Regions from separate parts of the Streptomyces sp. NPDC059785 genome, predicted to be linked through region 2. Evidence: riboswitches for the same ligand, from Rfam matches in the RefSeq annotation. Region 2 holds a riboswitch; each other region holds the start of a gene.

What was found. A riboswitch is a leader RNA that binds a small molecule or an ion and turns the genes downstream of it on or off. The one in region 2 is predicted to bind cobalamin.
Positions count from the first base shown of each region.
Region 1: another riboswitch for cobalamin. It lies ahead of metE (5-methyltetrahydropteroyltriglutamate--homocysteine S-methyltransferase); the one in region 2 lies ahead of ACFV6E_RS08630 (energy-coupling factor ABC transporter permease).
Region 3: another riboswitch for cobalamin. It lies ahead of ACFV6E_RS16470 (cobalamin biosynthesis protein); the one in region 2 lies ahead of ACFV6E_RS08630 (energy-coupling factor ABC transporter permease).

Region 1 covers NZ_JBHWHV010000007.1:165,289-172,907, forward strand. The annotation lists partial or broken gene ACFV6E_RS07935 (IS630 family transposase) at 1-13, shown strand, start outside; gene ACFV6E_RS07940 (GMC oxidoreductase) at 2-250, shown strand; gene ACFV6E_RS07945 (SMI1/KNR4 family protein) at 297-608, opposite strand; gene ACFV6E_RS07950 (substrate-binding domain-containing protein) at 628-855, shown strand; gene ACFV6E_RS07955 (class I SAM-dependent methyltransferase) at 888-1,742, opposite strand; cobalamin riboswitch at 1,949-2,144, shown strand; gene metE (5-methyltetrahydropteroyltriglutamate--homocysteine S-methyltransferase) at 2,326-4,641, shown strand; gene ACFV6E_RS07965 (TetR family transcriptional regulator) at 4,719-5,402, opposite strand; gene ACFV6E_RS07970 (SDR family oxidoreductase) at 5,501-6,418, shown strand; gene ACFV6E_RS07975 (VOC family protein) at 6,803-7,243, shown strand; gene ACFV6E_RS07980 (hypothetical protein) at 7,212-7,619, opposite strand, start outside.
Region 2 covers NZ_JBHWHV010000008.1:103,197-113,471, reverse strand. The annotation lists gene ACFV6E_RS08655 (TetR family transcriptional regulator) at 1-102, shown strand, start outside; gene ACFV6E_RS08650 (zinc ribbon domain-containing protein) at 287-670, shown strand; gene ACFV6E_RS08645 (precorrin-8X methylmutase) at 740-1,366, shown strand; gene ACFV6E_RS08640 (cobalt-precorrin-6A reductase) at 1,416-2,180, opposite strand; gene ACFV6E_RS08635 (cobalt-precorrin-5B (C(1))-methyltransferase) at 2,230-3,408, shown strand; cobalamin riboswitch at 3,524-3,729, shown strand; gene ACFV6E_RS08630 (energy-coupling factor ABC transporter permease) at 3,759-4,502, shown strand; gene ACFV6E_RS08625 (energy-coupling factor ABC transporter substrate-binding protein) at 4,499-4,885, shown strand; gene cbiQ (cobalt ECF transporter T component CbiQ) at 4,892-5,641, shown strand; gene ACFV6E_RS08615 (energy-coupling factor ABC transporter ATP-binding protein) at 5,638-6,516, shown strand; partial or broken gene ACFV6E_RS08610 (ATP-binding protein) at 6,544-6,984, opposite strand; gene ACFV6E_RS08605 (Scr1 family TA system antitoxin-like transcriptional regulator) at 7,153-8,019, shown strand; gene ACFV6E_RS08600 (DUF397 domain-containing protein) at 8,016-8,201, shown strand; gene ACFV6E_RS08595 (hypothetical protein) at 8,257-8,598, opposite strand; gene ACFV6E_RS08590 (hypothetical protein) at 8,634-8,891, opposite strand; gene ACFV6E_RS08585 (cellulase family glycosylhydrolase) at 9,032-10,275, opposite strand, start outside.
Region 3 covers NZ_JBHWHV010000018.1:77,828-88,102, reverse strand. The annotation lists gene ACFV6E_RS16485 (lysozyme) at 1-372, shown strand, start outside; gene ACFV6E_RS16480 (anion permease) at 599-1,852, shown strand; gene ACFV6E_RS16475 (hypothetical protein) at 1,876-2,097, shown strand; cobalamin riboswitch at 2,226-2,369, shown strand; gene ACFV6E_RS16470 (cobalamin biosynthesis protein) at 2,529-3,491, shown strand; gene ACFV6E_RS16465 (cobyric acid synthase) at 3,491-5,002, shown strand; gene cobN (cobaltochelatase subunit CobN) at 4,999-8,649, shown strand; gene ACFV6E_RS16455 (hypothetical protein) at 8,646-8,822, shown strand; gene ACFV6E_RS16450 (putative cobaltochelatase) at 8,819-10,275, shown strand, end outside.

The DNA.
Region 1 (7,619 bases), on a different contig from region 2:
CGTGCGCAACGGACGCGCTTGGGCCCCGTCGACGACGGACACCAGCGTCTGCGACAGTCACAGCAGGATCTGGAACACCCCGGGCCTCTGGGTCGCGGGCAACAACGTCATCCCGACCGCCACCGCCTGCAACCCGACGCTGACCGCCGTCGCCCTCGCCGTCCGGGGCGCCGGCTCACTCGTGGACCACCTGCGGTCGACCGCCGGGCACACCGTGTCGGTTGGTCGGGCGACCGCCGGCACCGACTGAACGGGAACGATCACCACGGCGGTGTGATCACAAGGAATCGCCGACCTCAGCTGCTTACCGCCGGCTGCCGGACGGTGCGCTCGGCCTCGTCGAGCCAGTCCCGGTACCAGCGGCCCTGAACGCGCCGTACGGGGAAGAGACCGTAGGCGGGCCCCGCGCCGACCTGCGCCAGGAACTCCCGGTACTCCGCGGGCAGCCTCGCGCCCACCTGGGCTTCCAGTTCCGCGAGCTCGTCCTCGGCCAACGGGTCCTCCAGGACCCAGCCGTGCCCGCGGAACCCGAACACCTCCTTGTTCGCCGGGGCCACGCTCAGCGCCGCAACCCGCTCCCGCACCCCGGCCCACCCCTGATCATCCATATGCAGACCCTATGTTGCCGTGCCGCAGGACCTCAGCATCACGGGCTGGGACAACAATCCCCTGGGTGCGGAGACGATGCCGACGCTCACCACGGTCGCCGTCGACCACGAGCGGCTGGGGAAACGCGCCGTGCAGCGTCTCCTCGCCGAGCTGAACGGCACTCCGGCGCCCGAGGACGATTCCCTGCTGACGCGCGCCATCTGGCGCGAGTCGACGGCGCCGCGGGACGGCTTGGACCCTCGCTGAGGTTCGGGCCTTCGCCATGGCTCGGGCCTTCGCTATGGCTTGGTGGCGACGCAGACGTTGTACCGCCACGTCTCCTGATGCCGGTACATCTCCACCCCGCTCATCGCGTTGACCAGGCTGTCGCCGCGGCCCACGCCGCAGGCGAGCGCGTAGGGAAGACGGCCGAGCACGGAGAAGCACTTCAGCATGGGCAGGATCTTCTCCGTCGCGTCGTAGGCCGAATCGACGGTGAATCCGGCCTGCCGGAGAAGCCGTTCCAGTCGCCCGTGGGTCATCATGAGCATGCCTGGCATACCGGAGAGTTCGCAGACCCTGACCAGCGCGGACCGCGCCTGCGGCGACAGACGGGCCTGGGGAGTGCTCGAGTACTCGCACATCACCAGCCTCCCGCCAGGACGCAGGACGCGGAGGAACTCGGCGAGCCCACGCCGGGGGTCGCAGGAGTGGACGAAGGACTCCATGGTGTAGACGCCGTCGAAGGAGGCATCGGCGAAGGGGAGGGCGTGGTAGTTGGCCACGAGGAAACGTGTGTGCCGGCCCGGCTCGCCGGTGCGGACCGACCGCTGACGCGCGAGAGCGACGTCCGGCTCGATCCCGTCGATCCCGGTGACGTACGCCCCGCTCTCCTTCGCGACCGTGCGCGCCGTGTCGCCGACCCCGCATCCGGCATCGAGCACCGACGATGCCGGGGACAGGGCCAGCTTCCGGGCCACGACGAGTTCCATACGCCGTATGGCTGCCGCGAACGCCCAGGGGGAATCGCCCGGTTCGTACCAGCCGAAGTGCCGCGTACGGCCGAGCAGTGCCGCATACCCGAAGCGTGATCCGAACGTCCGGTAGTACGGCAGGACATGCTGTTGGTAGTGCGCGTCGGTCGTGTGGGTCATCGCTCAGCCCCCAGTCGGTCGGGTACCGAGGCTAGGACGGAGAAGGGTGCCCGTCCGGTCGCACCTGGAGAGCAGGCATCCGGACGGGTGAGAATGTTCCCGCCTTCGAGCGAGGGCATTGACTCCTCGCTGCCGCTCTCACCTGACATCCGGATGCTGGACGGCTTCTGTTTGCGCGGCTAACACCCCGTAGGGTGGTCCGCGCAGCTGGTTCGCCCCGTCCGCCAGACGGGATGCGTCGCAAGAGGGAACCCGGTGGGAATCCGGGACTGCCCCGCAGCGGTGAGCAGGAACGACCGCCGTCATACGCACTGGGTCCGACGTACCGGGCCTGGGAAGCGACGGCCAGTAGGTGTCCTCCGAGCAGGAGGGCGTGCCCGCGAGTCCGAAGACCTGCCAACTGCCCGCGCGCGGACCGCTCCGTGCGCGGACATCTCGGTGACCTCGAGGGCGGGTCGGCGTACACACCGGAGGAAACGAGCGCGCCGCTGCGGCGCGGGGCCGTGTCCGTCCGGTTCGTCACCCCTTCGCGCCCGCGTCCCGTCGCCGGGATCTCAGGAATCGTCTCGCGAAGGAGATCTCCGTGACAGCGAAGTCCGCAGGCGCGGCAGCACGGGCCACCGTGTACGGCTACCCCCGCCAGGGCCCCGACCGGGAACTGAAGAAGGCCATCGAGGGCTACTGGAAGGGCCGCGTCACCGCCGACGTCCTCCGGGACACTGCCGCCGAGCTTCGGCGGAGCAACTGGCGGCAGCTCGCCGACGCCGGTATCGACGAGGTCCCCACCGGTGACTTCTCGTACTACGACCACGTCCTCGACGCCACCGTCATGGTCGGCGCGATCCCGGAACGCCACCGGGCCGCCGTCGCGGCGGACGCCCTGGACGGCTACTTCGCCATGGCCCGCGGCACACAGGACGTGGCGCCCCTGGAGATGACCAAGTGGTTCGACACCAACTACCACTATCTCGTCCCCGAGTTGGGCCCGGACACGGTCTTCACCGCCGATTCCGCCAAGCAGGTCGCCGAGCTGGCGGAGGCCCTCGCACTCGGCCTCACCGCCCGGCCCGTGCTCGTCGGGCCCGTGACCTACCTGCTGCTCGCCAAGCCCGCGCCCGGCGTGGCCGCGGACTTCGACCCGCTCACCCTCCTGGACCGGCTGCTGCCCGTGTACGCCGAGGTGTTCACCGACCTGCGCGCGGCGGGCGCCGAGTGGGTACAGCTCGACGAGCCCGCCCTCGTACAGGACCGCACCCGTGCCGAGCTGAACGCCGCCGCGCGCGCCTACCGCGAACTCGGCGCCCTCACCGATCGGCCGAAGCTGCTCGTCGCCTCCTACTTCGACCGGCTCGGCGACGCGCTGCCGGTACTCGCCAAGGCGCCGGTCGACGGGCTCGCCCTCGACTTCACCGAGGCCGCCGCCGCCAACCTGGACGCCCTCGCCGCCGTCGGCGGCCTGCCCGGCAAGCGGCTGGTCGCCGGGGTCGTCAACGGCCGCAACATCTGGGTGAACGACCTGGAGCGTTCGCTGTCCACCCTGGGCACCCTGCTGGGCCTGGCCGACCGGGTCGACGTCTCGTCCTCCTGCTCCCTCCTGCACGTCCCCCTCGACACCGCGCCGGAACGGGACATCGACCCGCAGATCCTGCGCTGGCTCGCCTTCGCGCGGCAGAAGACGCGGGAGATCGTCACCCTCGCCAAGGGCCTCGCCCAGGGCACCGACACCATCGCCGCCGCGCTCGCGGCCAACCGGGCCGACCTCGCCTCCCGCACCGGCTCCCCCATCACCCGCGACCCGGCCGTACGCGCCCGAGCCGCGGCCGTCACCGAGGCCGACGTCCGCCGCTCCCGGCCCTACCCCGAGCGCGCCGCCGCCCAGCGCGCTCGCCTGGGCCTGCCGCTGCTGCCGACCACGACCATCGGCTCGTTCCCGCAGACCGGCGAAGTGCGCGCCGCCCGCGCGGACCTGCGCACCGGCCGCATCGACACGGCCCGGTACGAGGAACGGATCAGGGCGGAGATCCAGGAGGTGATTTCCTTCCAGGAGAAGGCCGGCCTGGACGTCCTCGTGCACGGCGAGGCCGAACGCAACGACATGGTGCAGTACTTCGCCGAGCAGCTCACCGGATACCTCGCCACCCAGCACGGCTGGGTGCAGTCCTACGGCACCCGCTACGTCCGCCCGCCGGTCCTGGCCGGGGACATCTCCCGCCCCGAGCCGATGACGGTGCGCTGGACGACGTACGCGCAGTCCCTCACCGAGCGGCCGGTCAAGGGGATGCTCACCGGCCCGGTCACCATGCTCGCCTGGTCCTTCGTCCGCGACGACCAGCCGCTCGGCGACACCGCCCGTCAGGTGGCCCTCGCCCTGCGCGAGGAGGTGGGCGACCTGGAGGCGGCCGGCACCTCGGTCATCCAGGTCGACGAACCCGCGCTGCGCGAAACGCTGCCGCTGCGCGCCGCCGACCGGCCCGCCTATCTCGCCTGGGCGACCGAGGCCTTCCGCCTCACCACCGGCGGGGTACGCCCGGACACCCAGATCCACACCCACATGTGCTACGCCGAGTTCGGTGACATCGTCCAGGCCATCGACGATCTCGACGCCGACGTCATCAGCCTGGAGGCCGCCCGCTCCCACATGCAGGTCGCCCGCGAACTCGCCGCCCACGGCTACCCGCGCGAGGCCGGACCCGGCGTGTACGACATCCACTCCCCCCGCGTCCCGAGCCCCGAGGAGATCGCCGCACTGCTCCGCACCGCCCTGAACGCCATCCCCGCCGAACGGCTCTGGGCCAACCCCGACTGCGGCCTCAAGACCCGCGGCTGGCCCGAGACCCGCGCCTCACTGGAGAACCTGGTAGCGGCGGCCCGGATCGTACGGGGGCAACTGCCCGGCTGACCCAGGGGTCCGTGGCGGGACCGGGGCCGGTCCCGTCACGGAGCGCGCGAGGTTTCCCGGGGACACGTCGTCGACGCTCAGGGGGCGGCGTCGGCTTGGTCGCCCTGGCGGACCAGCAGGCCGGAGGCGGTGACGGCCGCGGTGCGGCGGACCAGGTCGGTGAAGTCCAGGCGCATGGCCGCCAGCGCCGGATCGGAGGCGTAGACCGCGAGCATCGCCTCCGAGGGGCGACTGCACTGCCAGGCCGACATGGCCATCAGCAGCGTCGACTCCACCAGAGCAGCGGCGGCGTCGGGGCCGAGTTCGGGAAGGTGGCGCAGCACGAGCCGGACCAGACCTTGGAGTGACTGGCGGGCCGTGTGCTTGTGCCGGATGCCGAGCTCGGTGGAGATGTTCTGCTCCAGGACCGCGCCCTGCGCGCTGAACAGGTCGCACATGACCGGCCGCTGCGCCAACGAGGTGGCCAGGAGTGCGGCCAGCCGGTCTCCGCGCTCGCGGGCGGTGCCCGGGCCGGGCGCGGGCAGCTCCTCCAGTTCGGCGATCCAGTGCTGGGTCTCGGTGTCGAGCAGGTCGAGCAGGACCGCCTCGCGCGACTCGAAGTAGCGCAGCACGTTCGCCTTGGCCAGACCGACGCGACGGCTCAGCTCGTTCAGGCTCAGCTTCGCGACCGGCATCTCGGTCAGCATCGCGGCCGTGGTGTCCAGGATCTGGCGTCGCCGCTCGCTGCGCTGTTCGTCGGTGCGGGCACGTTGGAAGGTCACCTCCCCATGTTACAAACCAGCGGTACTTTGCTTAGATACCACTGGTCCGTTACTGTGGTGCGGAGACAAGATACCGGCAGTACTTAATGAGGTGCGTCATGTACCAGGTCCCTGAACAGCACGGAAAACTCGCCGTCGTGACCGGCGCGAACAGCGGCACCGGCAAGGAGGCCGCCAAGCGGCTGGCCGCGGCCGGAGCCCACGTCGTACTCGCCGTGCGCACGCCGGCCAAGGGCGAACAAGCCCGGAAGGAGATCCTGGCCGCACACCCCGGAGCCCGGACGGAGGTCCGCCACCTGGATCTCGCCGACCTGGCCTCGGTCCGCGCCTTCGCCGCCGGGCTGGTCTCCGACGGCAGGCCACTGGACCTCCTGCTGAACAACGCCGGAGTGATGAACGTGCCCCAGCGCACCGAGACCGCGGACGGTTTCGAGCTCCAGCTCGGCAGCAACTTCCTCGGCCCGTTCGCCCTGACCGTCCGACTGCTGCCCCTGCTGCTGACCGCTCCCGCCCCGCGGGTGGCCACGATGAGCAGCGGCACCGCCAACCGGGCACGCATCGACTTCGAGAACTTGCAGTCCACGCACGGCTACAGCCCCACCCGGGCATACGCCCAGTCCAAGCTCGCCGATCTGCTGATGATGCTGCACCTCGCCGACCTCGCGGCACTGCACGGCTGGCCCCTGCTGTCGGCCGGCGCGCACCCCGGCTACACCCGTACCAGCCTGCAGACCTCGGGCCCGACCCTGAACGGCGGCCGGCCCGGCCTGCTGGAATCACTGCTGTACAAGATCGTGCCGTCCCAGGGACCGGAGCAGGGCACAGAACCCCTGCTGTACGCGGCCACCAGCCCCGACGCCACAGCCGGCGGCTACTACGGTCCCCGTTGGGCGGTGGTCGGCCCGACCAAGGCCACCGCCCTTCCGCGCAGCGCCCAGGACAAGACCTCCGCGGCACGCCTGTGGACCGAGGCCGAAGAACTCACCGGCGTCTCGGCAGCCGACAGCATCCGCTGACCACCCGGTCCGACAGCCGGCGGGCCCGACGACATCCCACGGGATGCGAGCACCGTGCGGGCTCTTCAGCTTCCCTAGCCGTTGATGTCCCGGAATCCCTCGGGCGAGGCCGGCCGTGTGGTTCCTGCGGTCCCGGCGAGACCGAGGGAGCGTCCGTGCCCGGCCAGCGACCCCTCACCGGAGCCGAGAAGCTCGCGGGGGCGAAGCTCGGCGGTATCCCGGTTCCCGGGTCCGCTCCAACTTCGTCAACGGCAACAAGAAGCTGCCGGTCGAGGTGACTCTCGCCTGACCGTCCGATGTCGAGAACGCGGCACCGGCTCCGTCCCCGGGGTACCAGCGGTCCGAACGGACCGCGCGACGAAGAAGACGAAGAAGGAGCACCCCGTGACGATTCAGCGGATGGACAACGTAGGCATCGTCGTCGACGACCTGGAGGCCGCCGTCGCCTTCTTCACCGAGCTCGGCATGGAGCTGGAGGGCGAGGCGCAGCTCGAAGGGGACTGCCCGGACCGGATGCTCGGCCTCGACGGGGTCCGCAGCGCCATCGCGATGATGCGCACCCCGGACGGCCACGGCAAGCTGGAACTGACCAAGTTCCTCGCCCCCGCGGCGGTCACCGCCGGACCGCTCGACCCGCCGCCGCACACGCTGGGCCTGCACCGTGTCATGTTCGCCGTCGACGACATCGACGACACGATCACCCGCCTGCGCCGCCACGGCGCCGAACTCCTCGGCGAGGTGGCGCAGTACGGGACCATCTACCGCCTCTGCAACCTCCGAGGCCCCGCAGGCATCATCGTCGCCCTGGCCGAACGGATCGGCTAGGGCGTGTTGCGAAGGTCGCGTCGTTCGCCCGACGGGCGGGCCGCGCGGCAGGCGGGACTTCGTCGAGGTGGTAGTCGGCGGCCAGCGCATCGCGCAACTGATCGCGGTCGCACTCCGCCCAGGTCTGGAAACTCCCGCCGCCGGTCGCGTCCAACCGAGGCAGCACGACGTTCAGAAGCAGCCACACGGCACCTGCGACGGACGCGATGCCGGGGACGGCGAGAAAGGTGACCGGCAACGAGTGCTGCAACAGCTGACCCACATCATCGGCGAAGGCACCCGCTGCGACGGCGACCACGGCGAGGGCCACGGAAGCCTGGGTGTTGGCGCTCTGCAACTCACTGCGCACGGCGGCGGTCTCATGTTCAGCGCGGGA
Region 2 (10,275 bases):
GCGGGACAGGCCGCCGAGGACATCGTGGTCGTCGTCTCCCGTCGCGGGGCACCGATGTGGCGGGTCGTCAGGGAGATCGAGGCGGCCTGGTCCGACGGCTGATCGCAGCCGCCCGGACCTTCGGGAAGATGCCGCCGGGCATCGCGGGGTACCGAGTGCCTTTACTGCTGGCACTCAGTGCCATAACCTGGGGTACGTGCCCGGGGGACCGAGCACCTCAGACTCCGGCCGAGCGCAGGGAGATGACATCGTGTTCCACCCGGCAACAGGGAACGCGGCCGACGTGCTGGCCGCCGAGAGCGACACCTCCGCGCCGCCCGACGGGCGGCGCGAGAAACCGCTCGCCTACCAGCGCTGCCGCTGGTGCGGCACCACCCAGTACCACCGGCTGCTCTGCCGGGTCTGCGCGTCGAGCGAGCTGCGCACCGAACGCAGCGAGGGCCTCGGCGTGGTGCGCCGCACCACGGTGGTCCGGCGCAACACCCCCGCCGCGCGCAACGTCTCCCTCGTGGAGATGGCGGAGGGCTTCACGGTCCGCGGCCGGGTGAAGGGACCGTTCATCGCCATCCACCCGGGCGGCCGGGTCCGCCTCACCGTCGCCGAGGACCCGATCCGCGGCGAGCCGGTCTTCGAGCTGCTGGACGACCCTTTCACCGGCGGCAGGTACTGAGCCCCGGCCCCACGTCACCGCACGTCACAATGGTGGGCGAAGCACGACGGACGGACGACGAGGAGCAGGGTGTTCGAGTACGAGAAGGACGGCGCGGCCATCTACCGCGAGTCCTTTGCCACCATCCGCGCGGAGGCGGACCTGTCGGGTCTGCCCGCCGACGTCGCCCAGGTCGCGGTGCGCATGATCCACGCCTGCGGGATGGTCGACCTCGTCCGTGATCTCGCGTACACGCCTGACGTGGTGGCCCGCGCGCGCGAGGCGCTGCGGGCGGGCGCGCCGGTCCTCTGCGACGTGTCCATGGTGGCCAGCGGTGTGACGCGCTCCCGGCTGCCCGCGGACAACGAGGTGATCTGCACCCTGTCCGACCCGGCCGTCCCCGGGCTCGCCGCCGAGCTGGGCACCACCCGCAGCGCCGCCGCCCTGGAGCTGTGGCGCGACCGGCTGGACGGCGCCGTCGTCGCCGTCGGCAACGCGCCCACCGCCCTCTTCCGGCTCCTGGAGCTGATCGAGGAGGGCGCGCCGCGTCCGGCCGCCGTGATCGGGGTGCCGGTCGGCTTCGTGGGCGCCGCCGAGTCCAAGGACGCGCTCGCCGGACACCCCTCGGCCGTCGAGCACTTGGTCGTCCGCGGCCGGCGCGGCGGCAGCGCCATCGCGGCGGCGGCCGTCAACGCGATCGCCAGCGAGCGGGAATGACGTCATGAAGTGACGAGAAGGAATCATGAAGTGACGAGAAGGACTGACGTCACGAAGTGACAGGCTTGGCCTCGTGAAGTGAGCCGAGGAGCCGGCGCGCCGCCTCCTCCGGTCCCGGCACCACCGGCACGCCCTCCGGGACCGGCGGGCGCCGGATCATCACGACCGGTACCGCTGCCTCGCGTGCCGCCGTCAGCTTCGGCGCGGTGGCTTCTCCGCCGCTGTCCTTGGTGACGAGTACGTCGATCCGGTGCCGGCGCAGCAGCTCGCGCTCCCCGTCGAGGGCGAAGGGCCCGCGGGCGAGCAGCACCTCCATGTGCCGGGGGTGCGGAGGTTCGGGCGCGTCCACGGAACGGACCAGGAACCACAGGCCGTCCAGCTCCGCGAAGTCCGCGAGGCCCGTCCGCCCTGTGGTCAGGAACACCCGGCGGCCCAGCGCGGGCAGCAGCGCCGCCGCCTGTGCGGGCGAGGCCGCGTCGTGCCAGACGTCGCCCCGACCGGGGACCCAGCCGGGCCGCCGCACGGCGAGCAGGGGAACATGGGTGGTGGCGGCCGCCTCGGCCGCGTGGAAACCGATCGTCCGGGCGAAGGGGTGAGTGGCATCGACGAGTGCGTCCACCCGTTCCGCGCGCAGCCACCCGGCCAGTCCCCCGGCGCCGCCGAAGCCGCCCGTGCGGACCTCGCCAGGCGGCAGCCGGGGTGCGGCCACGCGTCCGGCGAGCGACGTCGTCACGCGCAGGTGCGGCGCCTCGGCGGCCAGGATCTCGGCGAGCCGGCGCGCCTCCGTCGTACCGCCGAGGATCAGGACGTGCACGGCGACGCCCGCCTCTCCTCGTTCGTCGGCCGCGGTGAAGCCATCTGCGATGCAGTCATCTGCGGTGGGACCTCCCCTGGGGGTGCGGTGTGAGCGGCGGTGCGGTGTGAGCGGCGGTGCGGCGAAGGGCGGCCGCGGCGCCCAACTCAAGCACACCGGGCTGCGGCCCGGCTGGACCACCGGTGCCTGCGCGACGGGCGCCGCCACCGCCGCGTACACGGCGCTGCTGACCGGTGACTTCCCGGATCCGGTGACGGTGACGCTGCCCAAGGGGCAGACCCCGGCGTTCGCGCTGGCGGCGGAGGAGCTGGGCGACGGCTCCGCGATGGCCGGGATCGTGAAGGACGCCGGTGACGATCCGGACGTCACGCACGGCGCGCTGGTACGGGCCACGGTGCGGCGGCTGCCGGCCGGTTCGGGCGTGGTCTTCCGGGCGGGCCCCGGCGTCGGCACCGTCACCCGGCCCGGACTGCCGCTGCCCGTCGGCGAACCGGCCGTCAACCCCGTCCCCCGGCAGATGATGCGCGACCACGTCGCCGAGGTCGCCCGCCGGTACGGCGACGGGGGCGACGTCGAGATCACCCTCTCCGTCGACCACGGCGAGGAGATCGCCCGCTCCACCTGGAACCCCCGGCTCGGCATCCTCGGCGGCCTGTCCATCCTCGGTACGACCGGGATCGTCGTGCCGTACTCGTGCTCGGCGTGGATCGACTCCATCCGGCGCGGGGTCGACGTGGCCCGCGCCGCCGGACGCACGCATGTGGCGGGCTGCACCGGCTCCACCTCGGAGAAGACCGTCGTCGCGGTGCACGGGCTGCCCGAGGACGCGCTGCTCGACATGGGCGACTTCGCGGGCGCGGTGCTGAAGTACGTACGCCGCCATCCTGTCGACCGGCTCACGGTCTGCGGCGGTTTCGCCAAGCTGTCGAAGCTGGCGGCCGGGCAGCTCGATCTGCACTCCGCCCGCTCGCAGGTCGACAAGGGCTTCCTCGCCGGACTGGCCCGCCGGGGCGGCGCCGACGAGGCGCTGGCCGCGCGGGTGGCCGGGGCCAACACGGGGCTCGCCGCGCTCCAGCTCTGCACGGCGGCCGGGGTCCCGCTCGGCGATCTGGTGGCGACGGCGGCGCGCGACGAGGCACTGGCCGTGCTGCGGGGCGCGCCCGTCGCGGTCGACGTGATCTGCATCGACCGGGCGGGCGGCATCGTGGGCCGCAGCTCGGTCCGCTAGGGCGTACCTGACGGAAGCCCCTGTCGCGAGCCCGGTCCGCCGGGCGGTCCGGGCTGCGCGGGCGGGCGTCGCCGTACGCCCCCGAGGGCTTCTTGCGGCTCCCCGCCTGCGGGGACTACTGTCACCACGCCTTGGTGCACGGGAAATCCGGTGTGATGCCGGTGCGGCCCTCGCCACTGTGATCGGGAAGTCCGGCTCCGGCCCTCGGACCTGTCGTCGACAGGATCCAACGGGCAGCCACTGGGTCCTCGGACCCGGGAAGGCGGAGCACGGATGTGGTACCCGTCAGCCAGGAGACCGGCCAAGGCACTTCAACCATCCACGAGGTGCTGGAGAGGGTCTGCTGAGTCATGCACATAGCCGAGGGTTTTCTGCCTCCGGCGCACGCGGTCGCCTGGGGCGTCGCGTCGGCGCCGTTCGTCGTCCACGGAGTCCGGTCACTCACCCGTGAGGTCAGAGAGCACCCCGAGAGCACACTGCTCCTGGGTGCCTCCGGTGCCTTCACGTTCGTCCTGTCGGCTCTCAAGCTGCCGTCCGTCACCGGCAGTTGTTCACATCCCACCGGCACCGGGCTCGGCGCGATCCTGTTCCGTCCGCCGATCATGGCGGTCCTCGGCACCATCACGCTGCTCTTCCAGGCGCTGCTGCTCGCGCACGGCGGCCTGACCACGCTCGGCGCCAACGTCTTCTCGATGGCGATCGTCGGCCCCTGGGCCGGGTACGGGACCTACCGGCTGCTGCGGCGCTTCGACGTCCCGCTGATGGTCGCCGTGTTCTTCGGCGCGTTCGTCGCCGACCTGTCCACCTACTGCGTCACCAGCGTGCAGCTCGCCCTGGCCTTCCCCGACCCGGGCAGCGGCTTCGCGGGCGCGCTCGGCAAGTTCGGCGCGATCTTCGCCGTCACGCAGATCCCGCTGGCGGTGAGCGAGGGCCTGCTCACGGTGCTGGTGATGCGGCTGCTGGTCCAGTCGAGCAAGGGCGAACTGACCCGGCTGGGCGTGCTCCTGGCCAAGGGCGGAAACCGTACGGGCACGGGTGCTGGTCCCGGATCCGGCTCCGGCTCCGGCTCCGGCTCCGAGGCGGTGGCCCGGTGAAGCGTCACACGAAGATCAACCTCCTGCTGCTGCTCGTCGTGGTCGCGCTCGCCGTGCTGCCGCTGGTGCTCGGTCTCGGCGACGGCAAGGAGGAGCCGTTCGCCGGTGCCGACGCCCAGGCGGAGACGGCGATCACCGAGCTCGAACCGGACTACGAGCCGTGGTTCTCGCCGCTGTACGAACCGCCGTCCGGCGAGATCGAGTCGGCGCTCTTCGCCCTCCAGGCGGCCATCGGCGCGGGCGTGCTCGCGTACTACTTCGGGCTGCGGCGCGGGCGGCGCCAGGGCGAACAGCGGGCGCGGGCGCAGGACGGTCTCCCGGAGGAGCGGGAGAGCGGGCCCGGCGCCGCCGCGGAGGACACCACGGCCGGGCGGCGGGCCTGATCCCCCGTGCTGCCGATCGACGCGGCGGCGTACAGCAGTCGCTGGCGCCGCCGCCACCCTGTGGACAAGGCGGTCCTCGGGCTCGGTCTGACCGTGCTCGCGATCTCCCTGCCGGCCTGGCCGGGCGCCGCCTTCGTCCTGGTCACGGCGCTCGTCCTGCTGCTCGGTCCGGCGGGCGTGCCGGGCCGCCGGCTGTGGCGCGCGTACCGGGTGCCGCTGGGCTTCTGCGTGACGGGGGCGGTCACTCTGCTCGTGCAGGTCGGCGGGCCGGGCCGTTTCGTCGCGTTCGCCGACGGCGGGCCGGTGCGCGCGGGTGAGCTGCTGCTGCGGACCTCGGCGGCCTCCCTGGGCGTCCTGCTGTTCGCGTTCACCACGCCCATGGCGGACCTGCTGCCACGCCTGGTGCGGGCGGGCGTGCCCGCGCCGGTCGTCGACGTCGCCCTGGTGACGTACCGCATGAGCTTCCTGCTCCTGGACTCGGTGCGCCGGATCCGTCAGGCGCAGGCGGCGCGGCTCGGGCACACCACGCGCGCGGCCGCCTGGCGGTCGCTGGCCGGGCTCGGCGCCACGGCGTTCGTCCGGGCCTTCGACCGGGCGGCGCGGCTCCAGACCGGGCTCGCGGGACGCGGTTACGACGGCACCCTGCGCGTCCTGGTGCCCGAGGCCCGCGTCTCCGTCCCCTTCACCGCGGCGAGCCTCGCCCTGCTCACGGCGGTGGCCGCACTGACCCTCGTACTGGAAAGGCCCCTGTCATGAACGAGCCCGCCCGGGAGTCCGTCGGCGAGCCCGCTCTCGTCGCGCTGCGGGGCGCGTTCTTCGCGTACGAGGAGGGGCCGCCGGTGTTCAGCGGGCTCGACTTCGGGATACGCGAGGGGCGTGCCCTGGCGCTCCTCGGCCGCAACGGCAGCGGCAAGACCACCCTGATGCGGCTGCTCAGCGGCGGGCTGCGGCCGGGCGACGGCCGGTTGACCGTCGAAGGGCGACCCGTCACGTACGACCGTAAGGGCCTGACCCGGCTGCGGACGACGGTGCAACTGGTCGTACAGGACCCGGACGACCAGCTCTTCGCCGCGTCCGTCGCCCAGGACGTGTCCTTCGGGCCGCTGAACCTCGGTCTGCCGGACGACGAGGTCCGCGCGCGCGTGGACGAGGCGCTGACCGCCCTGGACATCGCCGCCCTCGCCGACCGGCCCACCCACCTCCTCTCCTACGGGCAGCGCAAGCGCACCGCCATCGCGGGCGCGGTCGCCATGCGCCCACGGGTACTGGTCCTGGACGAGCCGACCGCCGGACTCGACCCCGACGGGCAGGAGCGGCTGCTCGGCACGCTCGACGGGCTGCGCGCCACCGGTACCACCGTCGTCATGGCCACCCACGACGTGGACCTCGCCCTGCGCTGGGCCGACGACGTCGCCCTGCTCACCGCCTCCGGCGCGCACACCGGACCCGCCGCCGTCATGCTGGCCCGCACCGACCTGCTGGCGCGGGCCGGGCTACGGCTCCCGTGGGGCGTCGCCGTGACCCGGCTGCTGCGTGAACAGGGCCTGTTGGGCGACACGGCCGCCGGTCCCGGGACCCCGGAAGAACTCGCCGCCCTGTTCCCGTACACGCCGGTGGAGCGGCCGGGCTGACGCGCCGCGCGGGCTCTCGTGGGTCGGTGGCAGATCCAGCTCGACTCGCACGGTCTTGCCGATCGGTACGCGCTCCAGTACCTCCCACCGGTCGGCCAGCGCCTCGACGAGCAGCAGGCCCCGCCCGCCACCGGCGCCGTCCGGCGGCACGGTCACCTCCCCGGGCCCCGGAAGCCGGCGCTCACCGCGCGCGTCCGAGACGTCGATGCCCAAGGTGTACGCGTCCAGGCCGAGGCGCAGCTCGAAGTCCCGTCCCGGTACGCGGCCGTGGGTGACGGCGTTCGCGGTCAGTTCGGCCACGAGCAGCGCCGCGGTGCAGGAGAGGTCGGAGTCGTAGGGGACCCCCCAGTCGTGCAGCCGGTACTGCGCGAGGTGCCGGGCCAAGCGGGCGCCGAGCGGCGTGGAGCTGAACCGTTGCGTGAACACACGGACCGTAACGGGCGGCCAGGGCGTGGAGCGGGACGTCATGGCCTCAACCTCGCCCGAATGCGCCCCTTCGCACCAGGTCATGAACCCGTACGCCGGGGCGGCGTAGGGGCGGAACCGCTGGACAGTACGGGTAACCGACCGTGACGCTGGCCGAGTTGGGTGGGTTGGGCGTGAGTGACGCGGCGGACGTGCGGGAGGTGTCCTGGCATGGCGGACGGTACGAGTGGGACGAGCGGTTCCGGCTGCGGGGGTGGCGGCGAGCCGGAGGTGTCGGACAGCCTCCGCACCTTCGGCGAGGTCGTCAAGGGCTTCCGCAAGCGGGCGGGCCTGACGCAGGAGGAGTTTGCCCCGAGGGTCGGCTACTCACTCCCGACGGTGGCCTCCATCGAACAGGGCCGCCGCTTCCCGCAACGCGACTTCGTCGAACGCGCCGAGGACGTTCTCGACGCGTGCGGCATCCTGCGGGGCGCGGCGCGGCATCTTTCGCGACAGCCTGGGCTGGCGAGTTGGTTCCGGCAGTGGGCGCGGCTGGAGGCGGAGGCGGTGAGTCTGTATACGTACGAGTGCCGCGTCGTACCCGGTCTGTTGCAGACCGCCGGGTACGCACGAGCAGTGTCGCTCAGCGTGCCTCCGTTGCCGGACTCGGAGGAACTGGATCAACGGGTCGCGGCCCGAATCAACCGGCAGGACCTGCTGTCCACGTGCCGGAAACCGCCGACGGCCTTCAGCTTCATCGTGGAGCAGGCGGTGCTTGAGCGGCACACCGGCAGCGAGGAGGTGACGCGGGAGCTGTACGACCACCTGTTGCTCGTGGTCGAGCGTCAGTGGAACGTGGAGTTCCAACTGATGCCGCTGCAACAACCTGTGCACGCCGGGCTGGACGGCCCTATGCGGTTGGCGGAGACGCCGGACAACCAGTGGTTCGCGTACTCGGAAGGACAGGAGAACGGGCGTCTCGTCACTGACTCGAAAGCGATCAGCCGGCTCCACCAGCGCTATGCCAAGATGCGCTCACAGGCCCTGACTCCAGAAGACTCCGTGGGCCTGCTGAAGCGAATGCGAGGAGCGCTATGAACACGCCGGAACTGGCCTGGTTCAAGAGCAGCTACAGCGGGTCACAGGGCGACGACTGCGTCGAGGTAGCCACCTCCCCCCACACCGTCCACGTCCGTGACTCGAAGGCCCCCCAGGGACCCCGGCTCGCGCTCACGGCCACCGCCTGGTCCGCCTTCCTCCCGTACGCCACCGGGGTGTGAGCCGAGGCGTTGGTCTCAGTCACCCTGGTAACCGGTTGGGCAGGCCGGTAAGGAGTCAGGGCCTGAGGTCGATGACCCGAACGGCCTGTTCCTTCCAGGCTTCGGGCTCGGTCGTGGCGACCACCGCACCACTGGGCCGCTCCGGTGTCGGCTCGGCCGCGTATCGCGTGTGAGCAGGGCCCCATGAGGTTTCCCGGGCCAGGGCCAACGCGGCGGGCAGGTCCAGGTCGAGGACGGTGACGCCCGGGAGCGCGGCAAGATGCTCCGCAGTGCCCGGCCGGACGCGGTCCGCCTCGACGAGGGCGCAGGCCGGGGCGTAGAGGAACCAACCCGCCTCGGTGTGGGCGCGATGGATCAACCGGGAGACGAGTACGTTACCCGTCCCGGCCGCCACCATCGCCGTACCGTCCAGGACGATGTGCGTGGGCTCAGTCACTTCGGTCCTGCCTCGCTCAGCCGTCGGTCCAGCTCCGCGTCGAGAGCGGCCTGTTCCCGCTCGCTCGGGTCGTAGCCGTTCCACTCCCGCAGAGCGGCACGGGCCTGCTCGGCCCGCTCCGCGCGCTCCTCCGGCGTCAGCAGCGTCTCGGCGAGATGCGACAGGTAGCCCCGCAGGGACATGCCTTCGGAGGAAGCTATCCGGGCGAGTCTGTCGCGGGCCTCGATCGGGATGCGGACGTTAGCGTCGGACATGGTGACCTCCTCGATCGGATCCCACCAGGGTACGGGTACGGGTACGTACCCGTACAGCCCGTCCAGTCTTTCGCCCAGAGACAGCACGCCCCGAGGGGCCGGCGGGGACCCCTCCCCGCCGGCCCCTCGGGGCGCTTCGGTCAGGCGACCGCGCAAGCCGCCCCGTTCAGGGTGAACGCCGTCGGCGACGGGTTCGTGGTGGTCATCGTGCCCGTGAAGCCGATCGTGACCGAACCGCTCGCGGGGATCGTCGCGGTGTACGACGCGGCGGCCACGGAGACGGCGGAGCCGGTCTGGGTCGGGGTGCCGCCCCACATGTTGCTGATGGTCTGGCCCGCGGAGAAGGCGAAGCCCAGGGTCCAGCCGCTGATCGTGGCGGTGCCGGTGTTGCGGACGGTGATCTCGCCCTGGAAGCCGCTGGGCCAGGAATTGGTGACACGGTAGGCGACGGAGCAGGCCCCGCCGGAGGAACCGGTGGCGGTCTTGACCGTGACCGTGGCCGAGCGCGCCGAGCGGTTGCCCGCCGCGTCCTTGGCGTACACGGCGAAGGTGTACGACGTGTCGGCCGCCAGAGAGGACACCGTGACCGACGTGGTCGTGGAGGAGGCCGCCGCGGTCTCCGTGCTGCCGCTCACGCGGACCACGTCGTAGCCGGTGACACCGGTGTTGTCCGTGGCCGCCGGCCAGGACAGGGTGACCGAGGAGGACGACACCGCCGACGCCGTCGGGGTTCCCGGGGCGGTCGGGGCCTGCGTGTCCGGGGTCGAGCCCCCGAAGATCGTGGCCTCCTTGGACGTCTGGGCGATCCCGTTCGCGCCGTGGAAGATGCGCTCGCCCCAGGACGTCATCTGCGCCGGGTCGAAGTTGAGCACGAGGTCGAGGATCGGGTCGGTGTTGCCGCTCCAGGACCAGGCCAGATAGCCGAGGTCGAGCTGCTCGGCGGTGGCCATCATGGTGTCCTCGTCAGGATCGCCGTAGGCGTCGGCGGGGCCGCCGAACTCGCCGATGACGATGGGGAGCTTCGCCGACACGAAGGCGTTGAGGTAGTCGGTGATCTCCGCCGCGGTGTCGAAGACGCTGTACATGTGGATCGAGAAGAGCAGGTTGCCGGTGGTGTCGGCGTTGTAGACGGTCTGGGCGTTGGCGCGCATGACGCCCTGCCAGTCCTGGCCCCAGTTGGGCGCGTCGATCATGATCGTGTGCTGGAGCCCCGCGGCGCGCAGCTTCTGGATCGCCGCGGTCGTCGGCGCGGTCCAGCCCTCCGGGCTGGTGTTGCCCCAGGGCTCGTTGCCGATGTTGATGATGACGTAGTTCTCCTGGCCGGCCAGGACGTCCTTGAGGCTGATCCAGTAGTCGGCGGCGTGGTCGAGCGTGCCCGCCGCGC
Region 3 (10,275 bases), on a different contig from region 2:
CGGACGCTGCCGCCCGCGCTGGACATCGAGCACAACCCGTACAGCAGGAAGAAGAAGTGCTACGGCCTCAGCAAGGCGCGGATGGTCCACTGGATCGCGGCCTTCAGCAACGAGGTGAAGCGCCGGACCGGCCGCCGCCCGGTGATCTACACGACCACGCTCTGGTGGAACAAGTGCACCGGCGGCAGCCGCGCCTTCGCGGCGAACCATCCGCTCTGGCTCGCCCGCTACGACGCTGGGAGCGCGGGGGCGCTGCCGGCCGGCTGGTCGTTCTGGACCTTCTGGCAGTACGACAACCGGGGCCGGCTGCCGGGTGACCAGAATCTCTTCAACGGCTCCATGAACCAGCTGCGGAAACTCGCGAGCGGATAGCGAAACCGCGAAGGCCATAAGCGGGGGCCATACGCGAGGCCGTACGCGAGGCCATGAGCGGAGACGCAGATTCCACCTTTGTTCGGTCCGGCGGGCCGTCACTCCCTCGTAAGTGGAGTGGCGGCCCGCCGATTGGGTCACCCCACCGCCCGCCTCAGTTCATCTTCCGTTCACCCTGGTTGCCTACGTTCAGCCTGCCACTGACGTCCAACAGAAGCCTGGGTAAATGGAACACATCACGCTTCTCCTCGGGATCGTGATCGTCACCGCTCTCGTGTTCGATTTCACGAACGGTTTCCACGACACCGCCAACGCGATGGCCACCACCATCTCGACCGGCGCACTCAAGCCCAAGGTCGCGGTGGCCATGTCCGCCGTCCTCAACCTTGTCGGCGCGTTCCTGTCCGTCGAAGTCGCCAACACGATCTCCAAAGGTCTCGTCGACGAATCCGGCATCCAGCCAGAGGTGATCTTCGCGGCGCTCGTCGGCGCGATCCTCTGGAACCTGCTGACCTGGCTCGTCGGACTCCCCTCCAGCTCCTCCCACGCCCTGATGGGCGGTCTGATCGGCGCCACCATCGCCTCGGCCGGCACGGCCGCAGTGCACGGCGGCGTACTGGTCACCAAGGTGCTGATCCCGGCCGTCGCGGCCCCCGTGGTCGCGGGCGTCGCGGCACTGATCGCCACCCGCATGTCGTACGCGCTCGGCGCCAAGGCCGGCGGCAGGTCCACCGAGAAGGGCTACCGCGCCGGCCAGATCGCCTCCGCGGGCCTGGTCTCGCTGGCCCACGGCACCAACGACGCCCAGAAGACGATGGGCATCATCACCCTGGCCCTGGTCGCAGGCGGCGCCGTCGCCCCCGACTCCGACCCGCCGGTCTGGGTCATCCTCTCGGCCGGCTGCGCCATCGCGCTCGGCACCTACCTGGGCGGCTGGCGCATCATCCGCACGATGGGCAAGGGCCTGACCGACCTCCAGCCGCAGCAGGGCTTCGCCGCCCAGACCAGCGCGGCCACGGTCATCCTCGCCTCCTCCCACATCGGCTTCTCGCTCTCCACCACGCACTCCGTCTCGGGCTCCGTGATGGGCGCGGGCCTCGGCCGCAAGGGCGGCGTGGTCCGCTGGTCCACCGCCACCCGGATGTGCGTCGCCTGGGTCCTGACCCTGCCGGCCGCCGCTGTCGTCGGCGCCCTCGCCGAGTGGGTGACCGGCTTCGGCGACTGGGGCACCGCCCTCGTCGCCGTCTTCCTGATCGCCTCCTGCACCGCGATCTGGCTGGTCTCCCGCCGCGGCGAGGTCGTCGACCACACCAACGTCAACGAGCCGGACGCCGATGCCGAGCCCGCCGGTGTGGTGACCGCGGCCATCGCCGCCGTCACCCCGCCCCCGGCCGGCCCCGTGACCGGGACACTCACGGCAACCGTCCCGGCGACCACCGACACCCCGGCGGCCCCGAAGGCCCCCGAGGCCGTGGCCTGACCTCCAAGGACCAAGGAAGCAGCATGAACATCGACTGGGCAGCCCTCGGCTCCGTCTTCGGAGTCAGCCTCGTGGTGACCGTGGTCCTCGTCGGCCTCTTCACCCTGGGCATACTCGGCCTCTCCAAGCGCGAGTCCGCTACCGCGCAGGGCGGATCCGCGGCCCTCGCGGCCACCGGCGCCTGCGTCTGCTTCGCCGCGTGCGCGGCGGCGGTGGCGTACGGGATCTATCTGATCGTCGCCTGACGGCAGGGACCGGAGGCGACGACAAGGGGGACTTCCGAGGCGGGGTGCGGGACCGGAGCGGGTCCCGCACCCCGCCTCCGTGTGGGCCTCGGCACACTGTCCCCGCGCAGGTCAACAGCAAGTTGACGGGTGTTCTCAGCGCGTGGTGAACTGCCAAGGCCAAGTACGGCGGCAGGAGAGGAAGCCCGGTGCGAATCCGGCGCGGTCCCGCCACTGTCACCGGGGAGAACCTCCCCGGGAGCCAGGAACTCTCACCGCCGGTCTCGTCGAACCAGGGCGTGGACACCCTGAGTGAGGACATATCGCCATGCGCGGCTGCCCGGTGCCGTTCCCGTTCCGTGCGTTCAGTGCGTTCCGTACCAGGTGTTCCGGCCGTACGAGGGTGACGGTGCCAGGTCCCGGCTCCGCCGGCGCGGGCATCGGCTGAACCGATGGGTGCCGATCGCGTCTTCGCGTACGGCGCCGCCGCCGGCCTCCTCGGTGACCTGCTCCTCGGCGATCCCCGCCGCGGGCATCCCGTCGCCGTGTTCGGCCGGGCCGCCGGTGCCGTCGAGCGCGTGCTGTGGCGGGACGACCGGGGCCGCGGCGCGCTGCACACCGCCGTCTGCGTGGGCTCGGCCGTCGGGCTCGCCGCGCTGGCCGACCGCTCCGTACGCCGCTCCCGCGCCGCCTCCGTCGCACTGACCGCCGCCGCCACCTGGGCCGTCGTCGGCGGCACCAGCCTGGCCCGGGAGGCCCGCGCCATCGGCGGCGCGCTCGCCGCCGGGGACATCGACGTCGCACGCGAACGGCTGCCGCACCTGTGCGGGCGCGATCCGCAGGCGCTGGACGCCGACGGGATCGCGCGGGCGGTGGTCGAGTCCGTCGCCGAGAACACCTCCGACGCCGTGGTCGGCGCCCTCATGTGGGGGGCCGCCGCCGGGGTCCCGGGGCTGGTCGGCTTCCGCGCCGTCAACACTCTCGACGCCATGGTCGGGCACAAGTCCCCCCGTTACCGCCGCTACGGCTGGGCCTCCGCGCGCCTCGACGACGTCGCGGGCTGGCCCGGCGCGCGGCTGACCGCCGTGCTCGCCACCGTCGCGGGCGGCGACCCGCGGGGCGCCCTGCGCGCCTGGCGGGCCGACGCGAGGAAGCACCCGAGCCCCAACGCCGGACCCGTCGAGGCCTCCTTCGCGGGCGCGCTCGGGGTCCGGCTCGGCGGGACGCTGTCGTACGGCGGCCGGGTCGAGCACCGGCCGGTGCTCAACGAAGACGGCCGGTCCGTGGAGATTGGCGACGTCGAACGGGCCGTACGGCTGTCGCGGCGGGTGGGCTGGCTGGCCCTCGGCGTCTGCGCAACAGGACGGCTGCTGGGGCGACGCCTGCACGCATCACGGCTACGAGGAGGCAGATGATGAGCGGCGGCGGACTACTGGTCGCGGGCACCACCTCCGACGCGGGCAAGAGCGTCGTCACCGCCGGGATCTGCCGGTGGCTGGTACGGCAGGGCGTCAAGGTCGCGCCGTTCAAGGCGCAGAACATGTCCCTCAACTCCTTCGTCACCCGCGAGGGCGCCGAGATCGGACGGGCGCAGGCCATGCAGGCCCAGGCGTGCCGGATCGAGCCGACCGCGCTGATGAACCCCGTACTGCTCAAGCCCGGCGGCGACCGCAGCAGCCAGGTCGTGCTGATGGGCAAGCCGGTCGGCGAGATGAGCGCGCGCGGCTACCACGGCGGCCGGCAGCAGGCGCTGCTCGGCACCGTCCTGGACTGCCTGGCCGAGTTGCGGGGCACGTATGACGCGGTGATCTGCGAGGGGGCCGGCAGTCCCGCCGAAATCAATCTGCGCCGCACCGACATCGTGAACATGGGCATCGCCCGCAACGCGCGGCTGCCCGTGCTCGTCGTCGGCGACATCGACCGCGGCGGCGTCTTCGCCTCCTTCTTCGGCACCGTCGCGCTGCTGAGCCGCGAGGACCAGGAACTCGTCGCCGGTTTCCTGGTGAACAAGTTCCGCGGCGACGTCTCCCTGCTGGAGCCGGGCCTCGACATGCTGAAGGACCTCACCGGCCGCCCCTCCTACGGCGTGCTGCCGTTCCGGCACGGGCTCGGTATCGACGAGGAGGACGGACTCCGTGTCTCGCTGCGCGGCGCCGTCCGCGAGTCCGCGGTCTCCTCCCCCGTCGGCGAGGACATCCTCCGCGTCGCCGTCTGCGCCGTCCCGCTGATGTCCAACTTCACCGACGTCGACGCGCTGGCCGCCGAGCCCGGCGTCGTCGTGCGGTTCGTGGACCGCCCCGAGGAACTGGCCGACGCCGATCTCGTCGTCGTACCCGGCACCCGCGGCACGGTGAAGGCCCTGCGGTGGCTGCGCGAGCGCGGGCTCGCGGACGCGATCGCGCGGCGGGCCGCCGAGGGACGGCCCGTGCTCGGCGTCTGCGGCGGCTTCCAGATCCTCGGCGAGCACATCGAGGACGAGATCGAGTCCCGCGCGGGCGCCGTCGACGCCCTCGGCCTGCTGCCCGTACGCGTGCGGTTCGCGCGCGAGAAGACCCTGACCAGGCCGGCGGGCGAAGCCCTCGGCGAGCGCGTCGAGGGCTACGAGATCCACCACGGCGTCGCGGACGTGCGCGGCGGCGAACCCTTCTTGGACGGCTGCCGGGTCGGCGCCGTCTGGGGTACGCACTGGCACGGCTCGCTGGAGTCCGACGGATTCCGGCGCGCCTTCCTGCGCGAGGTGGCGGCCGCCGCGGGACGCCGCTTCACACCGGCCGCCGGTACATCCTTCGCCGCGCTGCGCGAGGAGCAGCTCGACCTGCTCGGCGATCTGATCGAGGAACACGCGGACACGGACGCGCTGTGGCGGCTCATCGAGTCGGGCGCGCCCCAAGGACTGCCCTTCATCCCCCCGGGAGCACCCGCATGAGCACAGTGTTGTTGTTGTCGACCGCCGACACGGATCTGCTGGCGGCGCGCGCCTCCGGCGCCTCCTACCGGATCGGCAACCCGACCCGGGTGGACGTGGCGGAGGAGCTGCCGGGTCTTGTCGAGGGCGCGGACCTCGCCGTCGTACGCCTCCTCGGCGGCAAGCGCGCCTGGGAGGACGGGCTCGCCGCGCTGAAGGCGTCCGGTGTGCCGACCGTGCTGCTCGGCGGCGAGTCCGTGCCCGACGCCGAGCTGATGGCCGAGTCGTCGGTGCCGGCCGGTGTGGTGGCGGAAGCGCTGCGCTACCTGGTCGAGGGCGGCCCGGACAACCTCACCGAGCTGGCCCGCTTCCTCTCCGACACCGTGCTGCTCACCGGCGAGGGCTTCGACGAGCCCCGGAAGATGCCGGAGTACGGCGTCCACGGCGACCGCCCGCTCACCGAGGGCCGCCCGACCGTCGGCGTGCTCTTCTACCGCGCCCACGAACTGTCCGGCAACACCGCCTTCGTGGACACCCTGTGCGACGCGATCGAGGCACGGGGCGCCAACGCCCTTCCCGTGTACTGCGGTTCGCTGCGCGGCGCCGACGACGGGCTGTACGAGATCCTCGGCCGGGCCGACACGCTGGTCGCCACCGTGCTCGCGGCGGGCGGCACGCACGCCTCGCAGGCGTCGGCCGGCGGCGCGGACGAGACCTGGGACATCGGCGCCCTCGCCGACCTCGACGTACCGGTGTTGCAGGGCCTCTGCCTCACCTCCTCGCGCGCCGCCTGGGAGGCGTCGGACGCCGCCCTCTCCCCCATGGACGCGGCGATGCAGGTCGCCATCCCGGAGTTCGACGGCCGGCTCATCACGGTCCCCTTCTCCTTCAAGGAGCAGGGCCCCGACGACGTACCCGTGTACGTCGCCGACCCCGAGCGGGCCGCCCGCGTCGCCGGGATCGCCGTGCGCCACGCCCGCCTCAAGCACAAGCCGAACGCGGAGAAAAAGCTCGCGCTCGTCTTCACCGCCTACCCCACCAAGCACTCCCGCGTCGGCAACGCGGTCGGCCTGGACACCCCCGCCTCCGCGGTACGGGTCCTGGACGCGCTCCGGGACGCCGGGTACGTGGTCGAGGGCCACCCCGACAACGGTGACGAGCTGATCCACCGGCTGATCAACGCCGGTGGCCACGACGTCGAGTGGCTGACGGAGGAGCAGCTGGCCGCCGCCCCCGCGCGGGTACCGCTCGCCGACTACCGGGCCTGGTTCGACAAGCTCGACCCCGAGCTGCGCGACGCGATGACGGAGGCGTGGGGCGAGCCGCCGGGCAGCCTCTACGTCGACGGCGACGACATCGTGCTCGCCTCCCTCCAGTTCGGGAACGTCGTCGTGATGATCCAGCCGCCGCGCGGCTTCGGCGAGAACCCGATCGCGATCTACCACGACCCGGACATGCCGCCGTCGCACCACTACATGGCCGCGTACAGGTGGCTGGAGAACTCGTTCGGCGCGGACGCGGTCGTACACATGGGCAAGCACGGCACGATGGAGTGGCTGCCGGGCAAGGGCCTGGGCCTGTCCGGCGGCTGCGCCCCCGACGCCGTCCTCGGCGAACTGCCCCTCATCTACCCGTTCATCGTCAACGACCCCGGCGAGGGCACCCAGGCCAAGCGCCGCGGCCACGCCACGGTCGTGGACCACCTGGTCCCGCCGATGGCCCGCGCCGACACCTACGGCGACCTCGCCAAGCTGGAACAGCTCCTGGACGAGTACGCGCTCGTCTCCGACCTGGACCCGACGAAAGCGCCGGCCGTACGCGCCCAGATCTGGACCCTCGTCAAGGCGGCGGAACTCCACCACGACCTGCACGTGGACGAGCAGCCGGACGACGGCGACTTCGACGAGTTCGTCATGCACATCGACGGCTACCTGTGCGAGATCAAGGACGTGCAGATCCGCGACGGGCTGCACATCCTGGGCGGCGGCCCCGAGGCCGAGCCGCGCGTCAACCTCGTCCTGGCCGTGCTGCGCGCCTCCCAGGTGTGGGGCGGCAAGGCGAACGCGCTGCCGGGCCTGCGGGCCTCGCTCGCCGAGCACTTCGGCCTGGTCGAGAAGGAGCTGCTGGCCGAGCCGGGCGCGCCGACGAAGGTACCGGCGGAACTGAGCGACCTGGTCGAGGGACCGTCCCGGACGGCCGCCGACACGATCGACCTGCTGGAGCAGCTGTGCCGGCGGCTCGCGGAGGGCATGGAGGAGCGCGGCTGGGACGCGACGGCGGCTTTCGGCCTGGTCCGTGACATCCTGGGCACCGAACTCGCGCCCGCCGTCGCGGTGTTGGAGTTCGCCTGCCGCGAGGTCGTACCGCGCCTGGCCCGGACGACGGACGAGATCGACCACATCCTGCGGGCGCTGCGCGGCGGTTACGTCCCCGCGGGCCCCTCCGGCTCGCCGACCCGCGGCCTGGTCAACGTCCTCCCGACCGGCCGCAACTTCTACTCCGTCGACCCCAAGGCGATCCCTTCCCGGCTGAGCTGGGAGGTCGGCCAGTCACTCGCCGACTCGCTCGTCCAGCGCTACCTGACCGACGCCGGCGAGTACCCCAAGTCCGTCGGCCTGACGGTCTGGGGCACCTCCGCGATGCGCACCCAGGGCGACGACATCGCGGAGATCCTGGCGCTGCTCGGCTGCCGTCCGGCGTGGGACGACGCGTCGCGCCGGGTGACCGGCTTCGAGATCGTGCCCCTGGCGGAGCTGGGCCGGCCGCGCATCGACGTCACGGTTCGCATCTCCGGCTTCTTCCGGGACGCGTTCCCGCACGTGGTGGGTCTGATCGACGACGCGGTGCGCGCGGTGGCGGAACTGGACGAGCCCGCCGAGTCGAACTACGTGCGGGCCCACGCCGACGAGGACACCGCCGAGCACGGCGACCGGCGCCGCGCGACGGCCCGCGTGTTCGGCTCGAAGCCGGGCGCGTACGGCGCCGGTCTGCTGCCGTTGATCGACGCCCGTAACTGGCGCTCCGACGCCGACCTCGCCGAGGTGTACGCGGTGTGGGGCGGCTACGCGTACGGGCGCGGCCTGGACGGGCGGGCGGCACGCGGCGACATGGAGACGGCGTTCCGGCGGATCGCGGTGGCGGCGAAGAACGTCGACACGCGCGAGCACGACCTCGTCGACGCCGACGACTACTTCCAGTACCACGGCGGCATGGTGGCCATGGTGCGGCACCTGACGGGCGAGAGCCCGGAGGCGTATGTGGGTGACTCGGCCGTGCCCGACCAGGTGAAGACACGGACGCTGGGCGAGGAGACGCACCGGGTGTTCCGCGCCCGCGTGGTCAACCCGCGCTGGATGGCCGCCATGCGGCGCCACGGCTACAAGGGCGCCTTCGAGATGGCGGCGACCGTCGACTACCTCTTCGGCTACGACGCCACCGCCGGGGTCGTGGACGACTGGATGTACGAGAAGCTGTCGGCGGAGTACGTCTTCGACGCCGAGAACCAGGACTTCATGCGGAAGTCCAACCCCTGGGCCCTGCGCGGCATCACGGAACGCCTGCTGGAGGCGGCGGACCGCGGGCTGTGGGCGGAGCCGGACCAGGAGACCCTGGACCGGCTCCGGGCGACCTACCTCGAGCTTGAGGGAGATCTGGAGGGGGACGCGTGAACATCCCGAAGACCCCCGCGTCGGCGGGGAGCAGGCTGTCATCCGCCGTCACGGATACAACGGCGCCGGACCATCCCCGCGGCGGCGGGGACCAGATCTTCACCCTGATCGGCCGTCGGCCCGACCGCGAGCCGCTTCGCCTGGAGTCACCCGAAGGAGTGATCGCCGCGTGAGCACGCCCTTTCCCTTCACCGCTGTCGTCGGGCAGGACGACCTGCGCCTGGCCCTGCTCCTCAACGCCGTGAGCCCCGCCGTCGGCGGCGTCCTCGTCCGCGGCGAGAAGGGCACCGCCAAGAGCACCGCCGTGCGGGCGCTGTCCGCGCTCATGCCGACGGTGGACGTCGTCTCCGGATGCCGTTTCTCCTGCGACCCCGACTCCCCCGACCCCGCCTGCCCGGACGGGCCGCACGCGCCGGGGGCGTTCGAGTCGCGGCCCGCCCGGATGGTCGAGCTGCCCGTGGGCGCCTCCGAGGACCGGCTCGTCGGCGCGCTCGACATCGAGCGGGCGCTCGCGGAGGGGGTCAAGGCGTTCGAGCCGGGCCTGCTCGCCGACGCGCACCGCGGCATCCTCTACGTGGACGAGGTCAACCTCCTCCACGACCATTTGGTCGACCTGCTCCTCGACGCCGCCGCGATGGGCGCCTCGTACGTCGAGCGCGAGGGCGTCTCCGTACGGCATGCCGCGCGGTTCCTGCTCGTCGGGACCATGAACCCCGAAGAGGGCGAGCTGCGGCCGCAGTTGCTGGACCGGTTCGGGCTGACCGTCGAGGTGGCCGCCTCGCGCGAGCCCGACCAGCGGGTGGAGGTCGTACGGCGGCGGCTCGCCTACGACGACGACCCGGACGGCTTCGCGGCGCGCTGGGCCGGCGAGGAGACCGCCGTACGGGCGCGGATCGTCGCGGCGCGGGAGCTGCTGCCTTCGGTGCGCCTCGGTGACGCCGCGCTGCGGCAGATCGCCGCGACCTGCGCCGCGTTCGAGGTGGACGGCATGCGCGCCGACATCGTGATGGCACGCACGGCGACGGCACTGGCCGCGTGGGCCGGACGTACGGACGTGCTCGCCGAGGACGTGCGGCAGGCGGCGCTGCTCGCGCTGCCGCACCGGCGGCGGCGCAATCCGTTCGACGCGCCGGGCCTCGACGAGGACAAGCTCGACGAGACGCTGGAGGAGTTCGGCGGCGGGGACGATGAGGACCCCGATCCGGACGGGCCCGGCGGTGGCGGGCAGCCGCCGCAGGACGGGCCCCAGGACGGGCCCGACAGTGGTGAGTCGGCCGATGACGGCGGTGACGCCCGTGACGGGACCGCGCGGCCGGAGGCCGGTGAGGGCGGGCAGCCCGCGCCTTCCGGTGCCGGTGAGCAGCAGCCCGTACGGGCCGCCGAGCCGTTCCGTACCAAGGTGCTGAGCGTGCCCGGGATCGGTGAGGGTGCCGCCGGGCGGCGTTCGCGGGCGCGGACCGAGCACGGGCGGACGACGGGGTCGCGCCGGCCGCGGGGTGCGCTGACCAAGCTGCATCTGGCGGCGACCGTGCAGGCGGCGGCGCCGCACCAGCGGGCGCGTGGCCGGTCGGGTCCGGGGCTCGTCGTACGCCGGGACGATCTGCGGCAGGCGACCCGCGAGGGCCG